DNA from 2 places in the Caproiciproducens puteiluti genome. Region 1 is predicted to be linked to the other one. Evidence: riboswitches for the same ligand, from Rfam matches in the RefSeq annotation. Region 1 holds a riboswitch; the other holds the start of a gene.

Region 1 (7,448 bases):
ACATCCTCCGTCGTATAGAGCGATTTGATCAAATCGACCGCTTTCAGGCTCCGCGCTGTTCCGTCGATCGGAAGTAAAACCCTTCTCATAACCACACCTCCGTAAAATCAATGATTTTCGGGGAAACGGCGTCTCCCCGCTCGTTTCAAAAAAGCTTCCCGGTTCCGTAACCCATCAAAAAACAAAGAAGACCGGCTGCCAGCGACAATACGATAAACAATAGGGACTCCCTGACGGCGTCGTGCTGCATGAGCTGCACGCTTTCCACGGTAAAGGTGGAAAAAGTGGTAAAGGCGCCGCAAAAGCCGTCGCCCAGAAGCAGATAGGAATTTCCGCCGATGCCCAGCCCGCAAAAAATTCCCAGAAGGAATGCGCCCGATAGGTTGATGAAAAAGGTGCCGAAGGGAAACGTATGATTTTGTTTTTTCGAAAAGGCGGCTCCGATCTGATAGCGGGCGATCGCGCCGCAGACGCCGCCGACGCTCAGTAAGACGAAATCCATCAGGCGCGCCTCCGTTCCATCCGCTTTGCGGTTTTGATCCCGAGCCACGCGACGGCAAGGCCCAGCAGGACGGAAGCGAAAACGTAAACCGCCGAAAGAAAAACATCCCCGGAAAGGCCCAATAAAACAGCTTCTTTGCAAAGGGTCGAAAACGTGGTATATCCTCCTAACAGGCCCGTGGTGATGCCCAGGCGCACTTCGGCGCTCACCGGGAATTTTTTTGCAAACAGGATGGTCAGAAAGCTCAGTAAAAAGCTCCCGCTTACGTTAATCAGGATCGTGAGAATGGGACGGTAAAGCTCGTCAAAGGGCAGCGGAAGCTGATGGACCACATACCTCAGGATAGTTCCGGCCGCCCCTCCGATCGCGACAGCGATATTTTTTTTCATAGATACCCCCAAATTTGGCATTTCAGTTGCTGCGACCAGGCCTTATTTGCATTCCTGATTTTACAAACAGGGCCTGAACTGTAAATTTTTCTGTTTTTGTGAAAGGAAAAAATAAAAAGCTGACCACTTTCTATGATTACCATAGAAGTCATCAGCTGAAAAGCAATTTTAGCAAAGCTAGGGGAGAACTTCATTCCCGTTTATGATTATAGCAAGTTATGACGGATTTTTCAACCTTTTCTCCCTTTACGTGCGGCTTGTGAAGAAAAATGTAAGGAGCGTCATCCACTAAACGGAATTTTATTGCCCATTGATTTTTGCAGAAGCATGTTCTATAATAGCCTTGGGAATGAAGTACTCCCGCGGTAATACCGAAATGCGTGAAAGCTGATGACTTCTGTTTGGAAGCCATCGGCTTTTTTGTCGTTATCAGGCTGTGGTGCCCGGAAAAGGCCGCAGCAGCGCGGTGGCTTCTGCATCATGAAAAGCAAAAGAAGGTGCGGCATGGAAGGAATCAATCCGGTCCCCGGCCCGAAGGCCGTCCGGCAGTCCAGGAAAACAGACGCCGTCGTCCTCGTCGGTGTGGGGAAACTGGGAAAGGCGCTGATGAGCTATGCGGGCTATTCCGTATACGACCTTGATATTCTTGCCGGGTTTGACGTTGATCCGAAAATCATCAAAAAAGGTGCGTACGGAAAGCCGGTGTACCCTATTGATAGACTGAATGAAATCTGCCGCCGGCTGGACGCGAAAATCGGAGTGATCACAACGCCCGGAAGCTGTGCGCAGCCGGTATGCGACGCGCTGGTAAAAGCCGGAATCGTCGCGGTCTGGAATTATTCCTCGGTACGGCTGAAGGCACCGCCGCAGGTAATGGTGCATCACGAGGATATGACCGGTTCGCTCCGGCGTCTTGCCGAGTATGCGGCAAAGCACTGAAAAACAGGAAGAGGTGTGCAATGTGTTTTACAGTATCTTATTTCCGGCTGAGGAGCAGTGGAAAAAACCGAGAAAGGAAGCTGCGCCGGACTGCTTCAGGGACCTTTATCTTGACCAGATCTTCCGGCCGATCCTGAACAGCAGCAAGGAATACGGGCTCGAGGGCTTCTTCTACACGCCGCTTCGCGACGGCGATACCATTACCTACCGGCAGGAAGTCATGCGGGAGCTGGAAGACGACGGGCTGCGCGGTTTCTTTTCCGACTTTTCGCAATCCGTATATCGCCTCAGCCAATCCATGGAAGCCATCAAAAAATCGCTCACGTCCGAAAACAGCTATGAAAATCATTATCTGACTAAGGGGCGTCTGCTCGACTGTGCAGACAGCTACTGCACGGAGCTTGCCGGGCTGACAGACAGGCTGCGGGACCGGACGCTTTGCTCGGACGGCCTGCGCGGTTTTATGTGGTATCTGGCCGCCTATACGGGTACGGAGGCGTTCACGGAGCTTCGGGAACAGATCGGCCGACTGCGCGAACAGCTTTCTTCCGTGGAATACTGCATGCTGATCAAAAACGGGGTCATCCGTGTCCGGAAATATGAAGGGCAGGAAGATCACAGTAAGGAAATTCTCAGGCTGTTCGACAAATTCCGTCAGGGGGACGAGACAAATTACCGCCGCAAGCTTTCCGAAGAACCGTCCGCGCAGCATGTGGAGGCGGCCGTGCTGAATATGGTCGCCTCATGGTACAGGGACATTTTTGAGAATCTGGACCATTTCTGCTCGAAGTATCTGGATTTTATCGACCCGACCGTCGCGCGGTTTTCCCGTGAAATTCAGTTCTACCTCTCCTGGCTGGAGTATATCCGGCCGCATCGTGAGAAGGGACTTCCGTTCTGTTACCCGAAATTGTGCGAAAGCGCGGAACACCTTTACGACAGGGACGGTTTTGATCTGGCTTTGGCTTCCTCAATGGGAGGTGCCGGGCAGCCGGTGACGAATGATTTTGTGCTGAATACACCGGAGCGGATCATTGTCGTGACCGGTCCCAATCAGGGCGGGAAGACGACCTTTGCGCGTGCCTTCGGACAGATCCATTATCTCTCCTGCCTGGGGCTGTGCGTGCCGGGAAGGGAGGCGGCGATTCTCCTTTTTGACAGTATCCTCACCCATTTTGGGCGGGAGGAGGATTTGTCCACCCAGAACGGAAAACTGCAGGACGATCTCGAACGTCTTCACGAGCTTCTCGGACGCGCGACCTCCCGGAGCATTCTCATCATCAACGAGATTTTTTCCTCCACCACTTTGACGGACGCGCTGCTGCTGGGGGGCCGCATGATGGACGCCCTTGCGAAGCTGGGTGCTCCCGCCGTGTGCGTCACCTTTATCGATGAACTGGCCGCACACGGGGAGGAAACGGTCAGCATGATGAGCTCGGTCCGGGAGGACGACCCGGCGGTAAGGACTTTTCGGATTACCCGCAGGCCGCCCGACGGCCTTGCCTATGCGATGCACATCGCGGGAAAATACGGGCTGACCTATGAGCGGCTCTGCGAAAGGCTGCGCGGCGGATTATACGATCATCGTAAGGGAGGCTGAAATTTTGAAAGTACACTTGATGGATCAGGATACGGATTTCAATCCGCAGCAAAAACCCTGCTTTGGGAAAGACACGCTGATCGCCGATCTTGAATTTGCCCGCATCCTTTCGGCCATGGCACAGGACGACACGATGATTCGGGAGGTGTGCAGTTCGGCCCTGTTTTGTCCTTTGCAGACTGCCCGGGAAATCCGCTATCGTCAGGAGGTCCTGAAGGACTGCATCAACAACCCCGAAACAGTGAGAAAGCTTTATGATATTACGGTTGAGACAATGGAGCGGAAACACAAATCCTGGTCGTGGCTGTCCACACGGCAGAATTTATCCAGCAATTTTTCCAGCGCAGTCGATTTATTGAAAATATACACGGAAATGCTGCTGAAAATGCGCAATGCCACCGATGCGGATATGAGGAATTTTCATTCCGAGGGCTTCAAAAATTTTATCTCCATGCTGTGGCAGGAGCTCGGCGACGATTATTTTTTACAGATTCATTCGCTTCTGAATGAGCTGAAGGATGAAAAGGGGATGCTGATCAGCGCCGGGCTCGGCAATTACAATCAGGGAATTGATTATGTGATGCGGCGCAAAGAGAAAACGCATTTTTGGCGTCACTGGCATTTTGCCCCGTCTTTTACGCTCGCGCCCCGTGACGACGCGGGGGCTTCCGATTTCGGCAACCGCCGCGCCCGTGCGATGAATGAAAGCATCAATGTGCTGGCACAGTCTGCGGAGCACGTGGAAAGCTTTTTCGTTATCCTTCAAAAGGAGCTTGCCTTTTACGTCGGCTGCCTGAATTTATACGACAGGCTCCGGGCCGTGGGTATGCCGACCTGTATTCCCGAGCTGCTCCCGCTAGAAGCGGAGAGCCGGAAATACAAGGAGCTGTACGATGTCAGTCTAGCCCTGTTAAAGGACTCGGGGGTAACGGGAAACGAACTGAATGCGGAGGATCAGCGGCTTTATATCATCACGGGAGCCAATCAGGGAGGAAAATCCACCTTTCTCAGAAGCATCGGGCAGGCACAGCTTATGATGCAGTGCGGGATGTTCGTCGGCGCGCAAAATTACCGTGTGCCGATACGGAACGGTGTGTTTACGCACTTCAAAAAAGAGGAGGATACCACGATGACAAGCGGGAAGCTGGACGAGGAGCTTGCCCGCATGAGTGAGATTGCCGGCCGCCTGACTCCCGGAGCTCTGGTTCTGTTCAATGAATCGTTCGCCGCCACCAATGAGCGGGAGGGCTCCGAAATCTGTCGCCAGATAACAAAGGCGCTTGCGGACAACGGTATGGAAATCTTTTTCGTGACGCATCTTTACACCTTCGCGGCCGCCTTTTTCAGCCCGCGGTACCCGAAGGTCCAATTTCTCAGCGCGCAAAGGCTTGAAAACGGAGAACGTACTTTTAAAATCATGCCGGGGGAACCTCTTCAGACGGCTTACGGCGAAGACCTGTACCGGAAAATATTTACTCCGGAGGCGGAATGACGGGCAATCCCGGAAGCAGATTTGTGTCCGCTCCGGCCCCATGCTATAATAGGGATATCCTAATATTTGGGAGGGATTCCCGATGCTTGCAGTTCTTTCCCCCGCCAGAAATATCCGGCCCTTCTCTCTCGAAGGCGTAAAGCCGGGCCGCCCGCTTTTTCCAAAAGAGACCGGCCTGCTGGTGGATGCCCTTCGAAATTACAGCCCATGGGAGCTGGAAAGCCTTCTGGATTTGAATCCCGAGCGGGCCTTTACGCTCTATGACTTTTACCAGCACTTCGACCCGGCCGTCTCCGGTACGCCGGCGCTGCTGTCCTATTACGGCGCCGCTTTCCGGAACCTGAATGCCCGTGATTTTGATCTGAGGGATTTTTCCTTCGCGCAGGAGCACCTGCGCATTTTAAGCGCCCTGTACGGGCTCCTGCGCCCGGCGGACGGGATTCAGCCCTACCGTCTGGGAATCAAAAAGGAATTCAAGGTCAACGGGCAGGACCTTTATGAATTTTGGGGCGACCGTCTGTACCGGCAGCTTTTTCAAAGCGGAGAGCCGGTTGTAAGCCTTGCTTCGGCGGACTATACCAGGCTGGCGGCTCCCCGTCTTCTTCCGGGGGACACCCTGATTACGTGCCGCTTTCTGGTGCAGAAGCCGGACGGCGCACGCGGTACGGTTTCCAGCGTCCGGACAGCGCGGGGGCAGATGGCGCGCTTCCTTGTCAAACACAGAATTACGGAGCCGGAAGGGCTCAGGGAATTCGACTGGGAAGGCTACCGCTTTGTGGAAGGCCGCTCGGACGCCCGGAATTATGTCTTTATTCAGGACCGCAGCCGACTGTAAAAAACATGAAGCGCCGCCGTCCGTCAGAAAAAGCAGACCTGTTCGAATGCAGGCGCTTTTTTCCGCTCAAAAGCGGTCCCCTCCGAAAAAAGGTCTGCGGGGAGGCCGGGGAGGAAGGGCGAGCGTGAGGAGGAAGTCAGCAGGACCAGCTCGTCCTGCGCCCTTGTCATGCCGACGTAGAAGAGCCGGCGTTCCTCGTCCGGGTCACAGTCACCCCGCCGGTTTTTCAGCGGGATCGTTCCGTCCTTTACGCCGCTGACAAACACAACGGGGAATTCGAGCCCCTTTGACGCGTGCAGGGTCATAAGCGAAACCGCGTCCGACGAGTAGCTCCTCCCGCCGCTGCGCACCACGTCGCCTTCCCGCCCGAGCAGAAGATTCTGCAGGAGGGAGGGCATTTTTTCGTGCAGAACGGCCATGTTGAGAAACAGCTCCATGCTCCGTACCTCCTGAAGCCCGTTATCGTCGATCCAGGCTTCTACCAGCTTCTGCGGTTTCCCGCTGCGGACGAGGGGCTCGTATTTGCGGAGCAGTTCGGAGAATTTTTGCGGATTTCCCGGGGAAGCGGGGAGTGTTTCCAAAAGCGCCAAAAGGGACGCGGTGCTTTTGTCCGTTCCGGCGTAGTCCTCCAGCACCCGCTGCGTCCGCCCGCCGGGGCAGACGCCCCATTCCTTCAGGCACAGCCGAAGTGAGATCAGGTCCGCCGGGTCGAGCAGAAAGCGGAAAAAGGCGACCGCTTTGCGCACCTCGCGGTCGGAAAGGAATTCATCCCGCCCGGCGACCAGATACGGGATGCCCTCTTTCCGGAGGCATTGCTCCAGAAGCTCCGCCTGACGGTTGGTCCGGTACAGTACGGCGATATCGGAAAAGCTCCTCGTCGGCTCCGAAACGGGCCTTTTTCCTTTTGGGTGGGACGAAGCGTGCGCGTCGAGCATGTCGATGCCGCCGACCATGCGGTTGATTTCTTTGGCAATAAAAATCGCTTCCGGCAGCTCGCCGTCCGCCTCCAGAAGACGCACGCGGGCGCCGCTGTCCCTTTGCGCCTCAAGAGACGGTTCCGCGGTGTCTCTTTCCGGCAGAACGGACCGGGAGCAGCCAATGATTTCGGGGGTGGAGCGGTAATTCTGCGTGAGCCGTACCCGGCGCGCCCCGGAAAAATTCCCGAAGAACCGGTCAAAACAGAGGGAGTCCGAGCCCCGGAATCCGTAAATGGACTGATCGGGGTCCCCGATTACGAAAATTCCCGCACTGTTTTTCCCCCACTCCTGTATCAGGCGGTACTGGACGGGATTGATATCCTGAAATTCATCCACCAGAAGATAAGAAAAAGCGTTTCTGAGTTTTTTCTCCTCCCTGCTTCCCAGTTCTCCGTTTTGGAACAGGCTCAGCGTGTTCAGGAGGATGTCATCGTAGTCCAGTACGCCGTACTGCGCAAGCTGCTCACAGTACCGGTCATAAATCCCCTCCGGGACTTCCTCAGCTTCTTCCGGCAGCCGCGCGCCGCTTTTGATCAGGGAAATTTCCCTGAAAACATCCCGCGGGGACGCTTTGAGCCCGAGGTCCTTTAAAAGGTCCGCGAGGATGGAGAGCGCGTCCTGCTCGTCGATGATGGTGGGCGCTGTCTCGCCCTTCTTTCCGGAGAGAATCTGCAGGCAGATGGAGTGGAACGTCCCGATGTGCATGCTTTTCAC
Region 2 (7,448 bases), 1.2 Mb from region 1:
CAAGATCATCCGGACGCTGACGCTGAAAAAAGAGAAGGAAGTGCCGCTCGGCGACCGTAAAAACATGGCGTACATGGGCAGCACCGTCGTTTACGGCCGCGGAAAAGCGGTGGTCGTTGCGACCGGCATGGATACCGAAATGGGAAAGATCGCCGACGCGCTCGCAAACGCGAAGGACAACGTTACCCCGCTCCAGATCAAATTGAATCAGCTCAGCAAAATTCTGAGCCGTCTGGTCATCGGAATCTGTATTTTCATCTTTGCGTTCAGCCTGATTAAATCGGGCGATTTCAGCGGCCAGGTCGTGCTGAACACCTTCATGGTCGCGGTCAGCCTTGCCGTCGCGGCGATTCCCGAGGGACTCGCCACCGTCGTGACGATTGTGCTCTCCATCGGCGTTACCAACATGTCCAAACGAAACGCCGTGATCCGGAAACTGACGGCGGTGGAAACGCTCGGCTGCGCGCAGGTGATCTGTTCCGACAAAACCGGAACGCTGACACAAAACAAAATGACCGTTGTGGAGCATTACGCTGAAGACGAGCCGCTGCTTGCCACCGCAATGGCCCTGTGCAGCGACGCCGAGCTGGGAAAAGACGGCGAAGTTACCGGGGAACCGACGGAAGCGGCGCTTGTCAGCTATGCCGCCGGTCTGAAGCTCGATAAAAACGAGCTGAAAAAGACAAATCCGCGCGTCGGGGAAGCACCATTCGATTCCATGCGCAAAATGATGTCCACCGTTCATTCTCTCGCGGACGGAAGTTATATCCAGTACACGAAGGGCGCCCCGGACGAGGTCATCAAAAAATGCACCCATGTTCTGAAAAACGGACAGGTCGTTCCGATGACTGAGGCCCTGCACGGGGAAATTCACTCGCAGAACAAGGCGATGGCGGGCAAGGCCCTGCGCGTGCTTTGCGCGGCTTTCAGAAAATACGACGGCATGCCCGATTCCTTTGAGCCGTCCGATCTGGAAAACGGCCTGACCCTGATCGGTCTGACCGGAATGATCGACCCCATCCGTCCCGAGGTTGTGGACGCGATTCAGGAGTGCAGGGAGGCCGGAATCCGTCCGGTCATGATCACGGGCGATCACCGCGATACGGCGGTGGCGATTGCGACCCAGCTCGGAATCATCACGGACGAGTCACAGGCGATTACCGGCGCCCGGCTGGACGAAATCAGCGACGGCGAGCTGAAGGATACCATCGGAAATTATTCGGTTTACGCCAGAGTCCAGCCGGAACATAAGGTCCGCATTGTCAACGCGTGGAAAACCAACGGGATGATTACCGCAATGACTGGCGACGGCGTCAACGACGCCCCGTCGATCAAAAGCGCCGATATCGGCGTGGGCATGGGAATTACGGGCACCGACGTCACCAAAAACGTGGCGGACATGGTGCTTGCGGACGACAACTTCGCCACCATCGTTTCCGCGGTGGAAGAGGGCAGAAGAATCTACGACAATATCCGGAAGGCCATTCAGTTTCTGCTGGCTTCCAACCTGAGCGAAGTGCTTTCCATTTTTGTCGCCACGCTTTTGGGCTTTGTCATTCTGAAGCCGGTGCACCTGCTCTGGATCAATCTGATTACCGACTGCTTCCCGGCCCTGGCGCTCGGGATGGAGGAGGGTGAGAAAGACCTCATGCAGCGTAGTCCCCGCAATCCCCGCGACGGTATTTTTGCCGGAGGACTCGGCACGGATGTCGCCTATCAGGGGGTTCTGGTCACGATTGTCACCCTGTCCGCGTATTTCATCGGCCATTTTCTCGAGTCCGGAATCTGGGAAATCACCAACAGCGCCGACGGCATGACCATGGCTTTTCTGACCATGTCGATGGCGGAGATTTTCCACTCCTTTAACATGCGTTCCCAGCGCCATTCGATTTTCAGCATGAGGAAACAGAACGGATACCTGATCGGTGCTATGCTCGTGTCGCTGCTGCTGACCACGGCCGTGATCTATATCCCCGCTCTGGCGTTCGCTTTCCAGTTTGAAGAAATCTCCCTGCTGGAGTATTCGGTCGCTCTGCTGCTTGCTTTCTCGGTGATTCCGATTGTGGAAATCGTGAAAGCGTTTCAAAGAAAATTTGCAAAAGCTTCCACTTATGGGAATTAATTTCTCTTCGGGACAGCGGAATAAAAACGAGTCGGGCGCACATAATAAGTCCTGGGTACATTGAATGATTCCTGGTGAATCAGTACCCCTTAAAAAAACAGATTGGCAAGCAAAGATTTAATCATGAATATTGGGAGATGGTTAAGTTGAACAGATCAGTCTGGGAACCTATCATGATCCGTGCAGTAATGCCTTTATGAAGACCCAAAGATAAGTTTGGCTGAACTCATTGATTCTCAAGTTTTGAAAATTAAATACGAGCTTGGAGGGGCGGAAATTCCAAATCGGATTTCCGTCTCTTTTCTTTTCAGCGTTTGTCTGATCTACAGCAATTCCATTTCAGTTTGCGAGACAAAACACGTTTCTCTTCCGCCGAAGGCGGGGGGAGAAACGCAACCCTGCTGCGGAATCCACTGGCAATGCTGAATACATAAAGAAAACGCAGGATCAAAAATGGAAAATTTTAACAAATTTAAGACCTGATATAGTTATTGAAAGAAATCTGTGCTAAAATATAGATGTTTTTATGGCAATTCCATTTCAGCTTGCGAGACAAAATGTGTTCCTCCCCCGCTGAAGGCGGGGGAGGAACACAACCTTGTTGAAGAATTCACTGGAAATGCTGTAGTACATATAGCAGAGTCGTATTCATTAATATACCAACCGGATACTGTAACGCCGAAAACCATGCGGTTCGATTTTCGGCCGGGTGCCGGCCGGCGGTTTTTGTGTTTTTGGGGGGTATCCATGAAAAGGTTTATCAAATTTGCCGACGGGCTGCTGATTGTATCCTTCTGCCTGATTCTGCTTTCGGTCTTTTCGGGGACCGGCCGGCGCGGGAATGTTGTTTCAAACGGCGTTTTGGATATCGGCAGCGCCGGTCTTTCCTCACCTGTTCCAATGACCGGGGCATGGGAGTTTTATTGGGGACGGCAGGTAAGCCCCCAGGGGAAAATAACGGATGCGGACAACAAACAGCTGGTTCAGGTTCCCGCAAACTGGACGGCGTACCGTAATGCGGACAATCAAGCCTGTTCACAGGAAGGATACGCCGTCTACCGGGTGGTGCTGAAAGCACGGAAGGGCCTCTTTCTTGGGGTGAAAATTCCCCAGATCGGTTCTTCCTACCGGCTGTGGATCGACGGAAACGTGCGCTTCGAAAGCGGACGGGTCGGGAAAAACGCGGCGGAATCCAGGCCGGAGTGGACGACGCAGTCGGTTTTCTTTCAGACGCAGCGGGAAGACACGGAAATTCTGATAGAGGTTTCCAACTTCGATTATTTCCGTTCCGGCCTGACGATTCCCGTTGTGGTGGGAACCCAGCAGCAGATCCAGCGGCTGGGCGATCAGGGCCTGTTTATGGACACCTTTCTCTTTTCATCCCTGTTTGTAATGGCGGTGTTTTTCCTTCTGCTGTATTTTGTGCGTTCTCACGACAAGGCCCATATCTGTCTGGCGCTTTTTGCAGCGGCCATCTCTCTGCGCCCGCTGCTTTACGGCGAGTGCTATTTCAATAAGATTTTCCCCGGCATCAATTTTGAATTCAACACTAAACTGTACCTGGTCAATTTCCTGGTGATTCAGCTGATGTGCCTGTTTTTTTACTATCAGTATGAAGGACTGTCGAGCAGGAGGTTTATGCGCGTCAGCGGAGCAGCGGTGTTCGCCATTGTTTTTGTGGGCATTTTTCTCCCGGCCCGGTATATGATTTATCCCGTTGTTCTGCTGGAAGTGATGATTCCCGTCGCCGTTGCCAATTGTCTTGTGACGCTGGTGCGTGCCATGAGAAAAAAATACGAAAGCGCCGAAATCAACCTTTTGAGTGTCCTGCTCCTGTTTTTCCTGTCCGTTGTGGATATCCTGAAAAATAACGGGCTTACCGAAATCAGCCTTTACTACACTCCGATTGCAATGCTCGTCGTCACATTCATTCAGGTCTTCCTGCAGGTGGGAAGATTCAGGGAAAGCGACCTTCTGAACGAAAAGCTGGTGAATGAGGTCAGAATCAAAAATCTGAAGCTGGAATATGAAATGAAGCAAAGGAGCATTACGGAAAAACTGAACAACGGGCTGAGAGCGATGGTTTCCGCTCTGGAAACCGAGGACCTTCTGGTCAGCATTCTGGAAAATCTATATCAGATTATCGAATTTGAAAGCGCCGTCATGGTTTTGCGGGTGAATGAGAACCTGGGTTACATCGTGACCAAACGGAATCATGAAAAAGTGGTCTGCCGCAGGCATTCCGGGAAAATCGTCCTTAGGGATCAAAATCGGCCCGGGAGCCAAAACGGCAGCGAAAAGGTTCGCATGCACGATCTTTACACCCGGGACAAGGACGGGAAAAGCCTGATTGCAAAGCCTCTTTACTATAATCAAAATCTGTTCTGCGTTATAAAGATGATTGTCAGCAAAAGCAGGGAGATTTCTGTCGGCGACCTGGAACTGGTGGATATCTATACGGAGCAGTCGATTTTAGCGCTTCAAAACGCAAAATCCTATGAAAAAATCAAAGAATTTGCCCTGTATGACGAGCTGAGCGGTATTTACAACCGAAGGCAGCTGATGAAGCTCGGCATTATGGAATATATTTCGGCCAAAGAAGCCGGCTGCGATTTTTACGCAATGATGCTGGACATCGATCTTTTTAAGACCATCAACGATACGTACGGCCATCTGTTCGGGGATAAAATTATTAAAAATATTGCGAATATCTGCAAACGGTGTATCCCGGTCAGCGCGGTGGTCGGGCGTTACGGCGGCGAGGAATTCCTCATTTTCCTCAAGGATATGGAAAAGGCGTCCGTCAGCCGGCTGGCGGAAAAGCTGAACAGGGAAGTAAGAAGCTGCAGCTATTCCTATGAGGGCCACGACGATATTCGTGTGACGGTCAGTATCGGCATCGCGAAAGGAAAAAAGGAGCTGGTGAACCTGTACGACCTGATCAATCGCGCGGACAAGGCGCTGTACCTGGCGAAAAATGAAGGGCGCGACTGTGTGCGGTGGTTTGAGCAGGAATGAGAATCCTTCTGAGGGGCTTCTTCCGGTTCTCTCTTTTTTCTATTTATTGACAGGATGTTTTTCATTGTGCTATAATAAAAACAGGGAATGAAGTTCTCCCGTAGCGAACGCTAAAATTGCTTTTTAAGCTGATGACTTCTGTGGTATGCACAGCGGGTTGTCGGCTTTTTTATTTACAAATCAGAAAATTGAATATGCAGGAGGGACTTTTTTGAATATTTGGCACGAGATTTCTCAGGACAGAATTCATGCGGACAGCTTTTTCGCGGTGATTGAAATTCCCAAGGGCTGCAAGACGAAATATGAGCTGGATAAGGAATCCGGCTTCCTCTCCATGGATCGTATCCTGTACACTTCCGCGCATTATCCGGCGAATTACGGCTTTATTCCGCGTACCTACGCGGCGGATCACGATCCGCTGGACGTGCTGGTGCTCTGTTCCGAGGACATTCAGCCGCTCTCTCTGGTGCGCTGCTACCCCATCGGGGTGATCTCCATGGAGGACGGGGGTTTCGTGGACGACAAGATCATCGCGATTCCGTTCGGCGACCCTACCTTCAACGAATACCGGAACATCGACGAGCTGCCCTCACATATTTTTGACGAAATGATTCACTTTTTTGCGGTGTATAAGGAGCTGGAGGGCAAGGCCACCGCGGTGGACTACATCCGCAGCGTGCAGGACGCAAAACGGATTGTACAGGAAAGCATCGACGCTTACACTGAAAAATTCGGCGGGACCAACCCCTGATCTCTCCCTGTGAAGGACGGACGCTCCGGCGGCTTTTGACCGCTGCGGAGCGTCTTTTTTATTTTAAGGCAGTAAAAGATGCTTGACAGGCATTTTGATGACGTTTAATATAGAATGAAAAACAGATTAAGGGGTGCTGTGATGATTAACAAGTTTTGTACTTCTCCGCTGTGGGAATCCGGCAGGACGCTTGCCGCGGTCGCGCAGGGCGCCGTTCCGGCGGAAACCGTGATTATCAACGCCAGGCTGGTGAATGTCTGTACCGGGGAAATTCTGCCGGATACCGATGTGGCCATTTCCTGCGGCAGGATTGCCCTTGTCGGCGACGCGAAGCACTGTATCGGAGAAGGCACAACCGTCCTGGATGCAGCCGGTCAGTATATCGCCCCCGGATTTTTGGACGGGCATATGCATGTGGAGTCCTCCATGATGAGCGTGGGGGAATACGCCCGGGCGGTCATTCCCCACGGCACGGTGGGAATCTATATGGACCCGCATGAAATCTGCAATGTCCTCGGGCTGGACGGGGTTTCCTGCATGATCGAGGACTCCAAAAGGACTCCGCTGAAAACAATGGTCACCACACCCGCCTGCGTTCCCGCCGTTCCCGGCTTTGAGGATACCGGTTCCTCCATCGGTCCGGCGGAGATCGCCGAGACCATGCGGTGGGACAGCGTGGTGGGCCTTGGGGAACTGATGAATTTTCCGGGCGTGCTGAACGCGGACCCGCAGATGCACGGCGAGGTCGCCGAAACGCTCAGGGCGGGCAAGATCGTGACCGGCCATTACTCCATGCCGGAGACCGGGCGTGGGCTGAACGCCTATATTGCTTCCGGCGTGCGCTGCTGCCACGAGTCCACCCGTGCGCAGGACGCGCTTGCGAAGATGCGGCTCGGCATGTACGCCATGCTGCGGGAAGGTTCGGCGTGGCGCGACCTTCATGAGGTGGCGAAGAGCATTACCGAAAATAAAATCGACACCCGGTTCGGGGTGCTGATTTCCGACGATACCCATCCGCACACCCTGCTGAGCCAGGGACATCTGGACCACATCGTCCGCCGCGCGGTGGAAGAGGGCATCGACGTGATGACCGCCATTCAGATGGTCACCATCAACTGCGCCCAGTGCTTTCAGATGGACCATGAGCTGGGGTCCATTACGCCGGGGAAATGCGCGGATATTGTTTTTATCGGCAGTCTGGACAAGCTGGACATCACACGGGTGCTGATCAACGGCGCCGTTGCGGCGGAAAACGGAAAGCTTGCCGCGGAGCTTCCGCCCTATCATTACCCGAAATGGGCGACGGAATCCATGCATATCAAAAATCCCATTACGCCGGAGTCCTTTGCCATTCCCGCGAAGGGCGACCGGGTGACCGCCCGCGTCATTGAAGTGATCCCCGCCAGGGTCGGTTCCTACGAACGGCATGTTTCACTCAGAGTGGAAAACGGGCGGGCCGGTTCCGACGTTGAACAGGACGTCCTGAAGACGGCGGTCTTCGAGCGGCACCATGAAACGGGAAAGGTCGGCTTCGGCTTTGTCAAAGGGTTTGGTATC

The links. Region 1 has a riboswitch for fluoride ahead of ACRQU7_RS00340 (redox-sensing transcriptional repressor Rex). Riboswitches for the same ligand answer to the same signal wherever they lie in the genome.
Region 2: it holds a riboswitch for fluoride, as region 1 does, so the genes downstream of both, ACRQU7_RS13785 (inorganic diphosphatase) here and ACRQU7_RS00340 (redox-sensing transcriptional repressor Rex) in region 1, are expected to answer to the same signal.

What each region holds. Positions count from the first base shown of each region.
Region 1 covers NZ_CP194790.1:67,411-74,858, forward strand. Annotated here, with positions in the region: gene ACRQU7_RS00325 (universal stress protein) at 1-89, opposite strand, end outside; gene crcB (fluoride efflux transporter CrcB) at 146-502, opposite strand; gene ACRQU7_RS00335 (fluoride efflux transporter FluC) at 502-891, opposite strand; fluoride riboswitch at 1,027-1,098, opposite strand; fluoride riboswitch at 1,228-1,298, shown strand; gene ACRQU7_RS00340 (redox-sensing transcriptional repressor Rex) at 1,372-1,830, shown strand; gene ACRQU7_RS00345 (MutS-related protein) at 1,853-3,430, shown strand; gene ACRQU7_RS00350 (MutS-related protein) at 3,435-4,922, shown strand; gene ACRQU7_RS00355 (YaaA family protein) at 5,005-5,757, shown strand; gene ACRQU7_RS00360 (UvrD-helicase domain-containing protein) at 5,781-7,448, opposite strand, start outside.
Region 2 covers NZ_CP194790.1:2,837,811-2,845,258, reverse strand. Annotated here, with positions in the region: gene ACRQU7_RS13795 (cation-translocating P-type ATPase) at 1-2,122, shown strand, start outside; gene ACRQU7_RS13790 (sensor domain-containing diguanylate cyclase) at 2,870-5,140, shown strand; fluoride riboswitch at 5,215-5,288, shown strand; gene ACRQU7_RS13785 (inorganic diphosphatase) at 5,352-5,891, shown strand; gene ade (adenine deaminase) at 6,033-7,448, shown strand, end outside.